Regions from separate parts of the Lysinibacillus sp. FSL K6-4013 genome, predicted to be linked through region 2. Evidence: riboswitches for the same ligand, from Rfam matches in the RefSeq annotation. Region 2 holds a riboswitch; the other holds the start of a gene.
The links. Region 2 has a riboswitch for S-adenosylmethionine ahead of MHB39_RS20210 (bifunctional homocysteine S-methyltransferase/methylenetetrahydrofolate reductase). Riboswitches for the same ligand answer to the same signal wherever they lie in the genome.

Region 1 (3,906 bases), 270 kb from region 2:
GGTTCTAAATGATTATAAAGGAGGTGCTCAAAATGAAGTATAATATCGTGTTTTTTGATGTAGACGGCACATTGATTAATTACGAGGATGGCTGTGTGGAAGAAAGTACAAAACAAGCTATTCAGCTATTGCAAGAAAAAGGAATCCATCTTGTAGCGGCTACTGGAAGACCCTTATCTATGTGCTATGAGTTAAAAGCGCTAGGGATTGAAACCTTTATTACTGCAAATGGGGCCTATGTGAAACATAAGGATCTTGTCATACATAAAACTCCGATTGCCAAAGAAATTGTCCGAAATGTACAGGCATTTGCACAGGAACAGCAGCATAGCCTAACATTTTTTACAGAGAAGCTATATATGAATAGCATACAAAGTCCAGTAGCTTTAAGAGCGATGCAGGAAACTTTATCTTTACGGGATTTTCCACTTATAAATGAAAAAATTGTAGATGAAGAGGTTTTTCTCATGTGTCTATATGCGGATGAGCTGGCTGAAAAAAGATATACTAGCCAGTTTTCGAATATATTTTTGCAGCGATGGCATCCTTATATTGTGAATGTATTACAGCAGGATGTTTCGAAGTCAATAGCTATTAAAGCCGTACTGGATCATTTTAACATCGACCCTGAGAATGCGATTGCTTTTGGGGATGGGGATAATGATATTGACATGTTGGAGTATGTAGGATTAGGAATTGCCATGGGGAATGGTAGCACAGCTCTAAAAAGTGCTGCCAATTTTGTTACAAAGAAATCTACTGATAACGGTATCGATTTTGCTTTACGTCAGCTTCAAGTCATTTAGAGCGCTGAGGCTACACTATATATAGCAGGTAAATTTTAATAAATTTTAGGTGGGATGATTTATGGCACATCACGTGCAGTCTCTAATTGAACATTACGGATACTTTGGAATTATCGTGATTCTAATTGGAGGTATTGTAGGGGTGCCACTTCCTGATGAGGTGTTTCTAACTTATGTAGGCTATAGTGTTTACCGAGAAAGTCTTGAACATATTCCTGCTTTAGTCAGTGCAATGATTGGTGCGGTTGGAGGCATTACCTTAAGCTACTATATTGGTTATCGTTTTGGCTTACCGTTATTGCAGAAATATGGGCCTAAAATTCATATTACAGAGCAAAAAATTGACTTTACGAAAAAGATGTTTACAAAAATAGGACCTACCCTATTATTAATTGGCTATTTTATCCCCGGGGTACGTCATTTGACAGCGTATATTGCGGCTATTAATAATTATCCTTATAGAAAGTTTGCGCTTTTTGCCTATACAGGGGCATTTATCTGGACGTTCACATTTATATCATTAGGAAAGATGCTTGGAGAGAAATGGCGATTTGTTGGATACTATCTGACTCATTATAGTATCTATCTTATCCTTTTATTTATTGTAGGGATGCTCATTGCTTACTTTCTATTCAAAAAAAGAAATGGACAAACATAAAAGTCGGTATACGCTATACCGACTTTTATGTTATGGCAAAATAGCAAATGAGCGCACAGGGAAGCCAGATGCTTTTTCTGGCTTAGGTACGATATTGAAGATGATAGCGCCTTTCGCAGGTAGCTTGTCCAAATTCGTCATTAGCTCAATTTGATAGGTGTCTTGTTCAAGTACGAAATATTCACCATCTAGCTTGCCATTTTTACGAAAATCGGCGGCAGAGTCCGTATCGAATGTTTCATGACCAATTGCGCTTACCTTGCGTTCTTTTAGTAAAAACTGTAAAGCTTCTAAACCCCAGCCAGGGATATGGTTATGTCCATCTGCATCCTTATTACTGAAAGCTTCTTTATCTGGCCAGCGCTTACTCCAATCTGTACGTAATGCTACAAATGTTCCTGCTTCTATTTCTCCATGCTTGTCCTCAAAATCAAGAATATCTTCAACACTTAATGCAAAGTCATGGTTGCTTGCAGCCTCTTGTGATTTATCAATGACAACAAGGGGGAGAACAAGCTCTTTTAGTTCTAATTCTTCTAAGTAGCGAGTATCTCGCACAAAATGAATGGGTGGGTCGATATGTGTGCCATATTGACCGGGGAACGTAAATTGTTGGGCGAAGAAGCCATCCTTATGAGAGAATAACGTTTCAAATTTAGCGTCCTCAAACATAAAAAAATGTGGTGAATTAGGGCCGAATGTATGTGTTAAGTCAACCCACTGTTTCGATTTTAATAATTGCAATGCTTGTAAAAGTTCATTAGACATCTATTTCCCTGCTTTCTGTTAAAAATAGTGGTACATAAAAAGGAGTCCCCTTATAGAAGAGGACTCCTGCTGAAACAACGGTAGTTCTTCTCATCTTCAAGGCTGATCATTTTGCCAATTGGAATTAGCACCATACTGTTTAGCTGGTTGCTGAGACTTCATCGGGCCAATCCCTCCGTCTCTCTTGATAAGAAAAGTAATATAAGAATTTTCAGAAATAACAATACAAACACTTTAGCATAGTTTTTTATAGTTTACAAGTTCACTAGGAATTTTCACCAATTCAAATTCAAGGTGACTCCACAACAATCATTATCAATAAGACGTATTCTAAAACTGTCTGGTGTATAGTTCGTTTCAAATTTCATCGTAATGCCTGTTGATGTGATTAATTTTTCAACCTCTGTTTTATTTGAAAGTTGAGCAGCATTCATTAAATCATGTGCGAATTGTTGGGAGCTATCTATTTTATCCGTAAGTAATTGAGCTTGCTGCATCATCGCCTTTATCCGTGTTGCTGAAGCTTTTAATTTGTGTGTATCGACAGGTGGAAAAGGATTATTGGTCGGCATTGCTAGATGTTGAGAAAAGGGTCTAACGGCAAAATGATTTGCAATTGGCGATGTTGGATAATGATAGGGATGAACAAAATACGGATAAGGATTGTAATACAAGATCATTCCTCCTATCCTATAGCCTGATATCTTATCTTATGTAGCCAAACGACTTTCGGTGTTATTTACAATACAATGTTTGTCCTAAACATTTAAAAAGGAAGCTAAAGTGAGCTTCCTTTTTAGCCAAGTACATCCAAGACATCATCAATTTTTTTACTATGTGATAAAATGCCATAATTCATCCATGTTAAAAAGTCTACTTCATAGACACAGTTGGTTTTAACAGCTTCTAGGTTTTTCCAAGTAGGTGTTTTTAAAATAGCACGTTCTTCATTCTCATGAATGGAATGTTGTTTATCAAATGTAATAAATAAATGATCGGCATCTAATTGCATCAATCGATCAAATGTCAGTTGGGCTTTACGTTGATTGGGCGGAATACTCCATACTAGTGAATGGGGCATTAAACCTAAGTCATGATATAAAATGGGGCCCGTATAGCCACACTCAGGACCAGCGTATAGAGTGATGCCAATGGCTGAAATACGGAGAAATGCCACACTTTGCCCATAAACGGATTTACTAAGAATTCCTTTTGCTTGTTGTACTTTATCTTCATATTGTAGGATTACGTCTTGTATCAAGGAGGTTTTTCCTGTTAGATCTGCAATTTTAAATAACGTAGATTGCCAATTCTCTCCAGGGTGTGAGAGATGGCAGACGGGGGCTACCTCATTTAAATGCGGAAAGGATTCCCAACGCTCTACACCAGAATCTAGCATAATTAAAGTTGGCTTATAGTAAAGGAGTCGATCCATTTCTCTATTTTGTACATCGATATCTGGCACTTCCTGTAGACCTAAATAGTCTTGTTTTCCCCATTTTGAATGACTGAATTGAGCAATTGGCGTAATCCCAAGGGCAACAAAGAAATCTTCTAAGAATGGTGCAAATACACGTAGATGGCTGCTTTGACTTCTTCGATATTGTCCTGGCGAAATGCCGACATGTTCTTTAAAACGACGATTGAAATAATACTCATTATTAAATCCGACAG
Region 2 (3,906 bases):
TTTATTTGAAAACCTTTGCTAAAAAGTTAGTGGGTTGAAGTGGAGGGCTACTTGACTCCCGTGGGATAGCGAGACAGGCGAAGCCCTGCACGGAGCGGTAGCGGAGGAGCGATTCGGCGCTCGCCCACAGGAAAGCAAGTAGCCTGCAACGGAAATCCATTTCTACCTTTCAATTGACTGTTTTGTTTTTCAACACTAAGGAGGGCTATTTCGCTGATGAAATAGCTCTATTTTTGCTAAATTTGTAAAGGGTTTAACGTAATTTTCAGTGAAAAAAAGATTATACTGTAGAAAGAACGAATAATAGGGGCGGTTACTATGAAAACAGTTGTTGTTTTAGGCGGCGGTATTACAGGACTATGTACAATGCATTATTTGCAACGTCAAGTGAAGGAACATAATTTAGATGTTCGTCTAGTACTTATAGAAAAAAATACATATTTAGGAGGCAAATTATATTCGGCACATGAACAAGGTTTCATCATGGAAACAGGTGCTGATTCTATTGTAGCGCGTCACCAAGGTGTTATGGAACTTGTACAGGAGCTTGATTTTGAAGCGGAACTAGTCTACAACGAAACAGGTATTTCTTATATTTATACGAATAATGAGTTACACGCTATTCCAGCAGATTCAACTTTTGGAATACCGATGAGTTTGACATCCTTAGAGGAAAGTACACTCATTTCCGAGCAAGGGAAAAAAGAAGCGTTGAAGGATTTAACATTACCTAACGATCGCTTCACAAAGGAAAGTTCAATCGGTGAATTTTTAACTTACTATTTAGGAGAGGAACTGGTGAAAAATCAAATTGCACCAGTCCTTGCAGGTGTTTATTCGGGAGATTTACATCAGCTTTCTATTGGCTCTACTTTACCGTATCTGATTGATTATAAGAATGATTATGGAAGTATTATTAGAGGCTTTGATGCGAATCGTGAGCAATTTGTTAAAGCAGCGAACAAAAAATTTATATCCTTTAAAAATGGTTTATCTTCTTTAATTGATCGACTTGAACAAACATTATCCGATGTAGAAATCATCAAGGGCGTTACTACTCTAAATGTTAAAAAACAAGATAAGAACTATACAATTTCCTTAGCCAATGGTGAAATTATTGAGTCAGAATATGTCGTTTTAGCATTACCGAACGATACTGTCCAAAATCTACTACAGGATGAATCTTTAAATCGCTATTTTGACCAATTTACGACAGCGTCAGCGATTACTATTTATTTAGGTTTTGATGTGCCGGACTCTAGATTACCAGCAGATGGAACGGGCTATATTGTTTCCCATAATTCAGACGTTACTTGTAATGCAGCTACTTGGACTAGTCGCAAATGGAAGCATACATCGAAAGAAAATAAATTACTTGTGCGACTCTTTTATAAGAGCATCAATCCAGCCTATGAGCAACTACGTGCCATGACGGATGAAGAATTGGCAGCAGTTGCTTTAGAAGATGTGAGAAAGAGCCTAGGAATAGAAGAACAGCCAACCGTTGTAAATGTAACAAAATGGATTGATCAAATGCCTAAATATGATCTAGCGCATCGTGAAGCATTACAAGGGTTACTACATGAATTACATGAAAAATATCCAAATTTATCCATTGCTGGGTGCTCATATTTTGGCGTAGGTATTGGTGCTTGCATTCAAAATGGGAAAAAAATTGGTGAAGAGCTTGCAAAGGAACTTGCCAATTTCTAAGGTTTTAAGTGGAAAAAAACTTTCTTATGTGAAATAGTCTTGACTCATTCGTCAGTAAACGATATGATTCTTTTAATTATTTAAAAAATTCATACTTAATTCTTATCAAGAGAAGCAGAGGGACTGGCCCATTGAAGCTTCAGCAACCAACTTTATTGTCAGGTGCTAAATCCAGAAGACCGTTGAGTCGAAGATGAGAAGGAACAACAATGATGAATCGTTAAAGCCTTCTTTTTTTATGAAAGAGGGCTTTTTATTATATAGAGACATAGGAAGAGAGGCTAGTTTTATGGGATTGCTTGAAAAGTTAAAAACGCATGTATTGACAGCGGACGGTGCAATAGGCACAGTGCTATATGGCTATGGATTGGAGTATTGCCATGAGGAAATGAATGTTCAGAGACCCGAGTTAATTGAGAAGATTCATAGAGAATATATTGCGGCTGGTGCTGACATCATTCAAACGAATACGTACGGTGCAAATGCCATCAAATTAGCTCGCTATGGATTAGAATCACGTGTCCAACAGTTTAATGAAGCAGCTATTACCATTGCAAAACGAGCAGCGGCAGATGGCGGTCAATTTGTCTTAGGAACAATTGGAGGTATTCGGGGAATTCGTAAAAGTGATGCAACCTTGGATGAAATATTAGCGACTATTGAAGAACAAGCAAGTGTCTTACTGGCAGGGAATCCAGATGGTCTTTTACTCGAAACCTATTATGATTTTGAAGAATTATCAGCAACCTTAAAGATGCTACGAGAAAAAACAAATTTGCCAATTATTGCACAAGTTTCTATGCATGAGCCTGGTGTTTTACAAAATGGGATGTCTTTAAATAATGCTCTCCATGAGCTTGAAGCCCTCGGTGCAGATATTGTTGGCGTCAATTGTCGACTAGGTCCTCACCATACAATTCTAGCATTTGAAGGTGTAGAACTTCCTAATAAGGCATTCATGTCTGCCTATCCGAATGCGTCACTTCTTGACTTAGAGGATGGACGTGTCGTTTATGAGTCAGAAGCTGATTATTTTGGTCGAGCAGCTGTTGAATTACGTGACCAAGGTGTACGTTTAATCGGGGGCTGCTGTGGTACTACACCCAAACATATTGCAGCAGCAAAGAAGTATTTAGAAGAGTTATCACCGGTTCAGGAGAAGCATGCGAAACCTGAAAAGATTGAGATTGTACGTGAAGCGGAGCCACCAAAGTATGAGCCTCTTCATGAAAAAGTAAAACGTGAACGCTCTGTCATAGTAGAGTTGGATACGCCTAGACATTTAGAGATTGATGGATTCCTTGAAGGAGCAAAGCAATTGTATGATGCAGGTGCAGATGTAGTCATGATGGCAGACAATTCACTGGCCTCACCACGGATTAGCAATATTGCAATGGGAGCATTGTTGAAGAGTACACATGGTGTACGCCCACTAACACATATTACATGTCGAGACCGTAACTTAATTGGTCTTCAATCGCATTTAATGGGTCTAAATGCTTTAGGTATTCATGATGTGTTGGCTGTTACGGGTGATCCAACGAAAGTGGGAGACTTCCCAGGTGCGACAAGTGTTTATGATGTATCTTCGATGGAGCTGATCCAATTAATTAAGCAGTTAAATGAAGGGGTTTCCTTCTCAGGTAAACCACTTCGTAAAAAAGCAAATTTTTCAGTTGCTGCTGCATTTAATCCAAACGTCCGTGTGTTAGAACGTGCTGTGACACGTTTAGAGAAGAAAATTGAGCATGGGGCAGACTACTTCATTTCTCAACCAGTGTATACGAAAGAAAAAATTGTAGAAATTTATGAGGCAACAAAGCATTTACAAGCTCCTATTTACATCGGCATTATGCCTGTTACGAGTTATAAAAGTGCTGAATTTTTACATCATGAAGTGCCAGGTATCAAATTATCCGAAGATGCCTTGGCAAGAATGAAAGTATGTGGAGAAGACAAGGAACGAGCGAAATTGGAAGGGATTGCCATTGCTAAAGAATTAGTTGAAGTGGCTGCGCAATACTTCAATGGTATATACCTTATTACACCATTTTTACGTTACGATGTGACACTAGAGTTGATGAAATATATAGAGCAATTGGATGAACAGAAAAAAGGAGTAAGTATACATGGCTAAGCACTCGATTGAAGAGCAACTAGAGAAACGTATTTTAATTCTTGATGGCGCAATGG

Region 1: another riboswitch for S-adenosylmethionine. It lies ahead of MHB39_RS21555 (cyclase family protein); the one in region 2 lies ahead of MHB39_RS20210 (bifunctional homocysteine S-methyltransferase/methylenetetrahydrofolate reductase).

What each region holds. Positions count from the first base shown of each region.
Region 1 covers NZ_CP152031.1:4,342,494-4,346,399, reverse strand. The annotation lists gene MHB39_RS21565 (Cof-type HAD-IIB family hydrolase) at 33-806, shown strand; gene MHB39_RS21560 (DedA family protein) at 868-1,464, shown strand; gene MHB39_RS21555 (cyclase family protein) at 1,495-2,232, opposite strand; SAM riboswitch class I at 2,320-2,426, opposite strand; gene MHB39_RS21550 (hypothetical protein) at 2,508-2,912, opposite strand; gene MHB39_RS21545 (AraC family transcriptional regulator) at 3,029-3,906, opposite strand, start outside.
Region 2 covers NZ_CP152031.1:4,077,384-4,081,289, reverse strand. The annotation lists gene MHB39_RS20215 (protoporphyrinogen oxidase) at 319-1,713, shown strand; SAM riboswitch class I at 1,813-1,913, shown strand; gene MHB39_RS20210 (bifunctional homocysteine S-methyltransferase/methylenetetrahydrofolate reductase) at 2,003-3,850, shown strand; gene metH (methionine synthase) at 3,843-3,906, shown strand, end outside.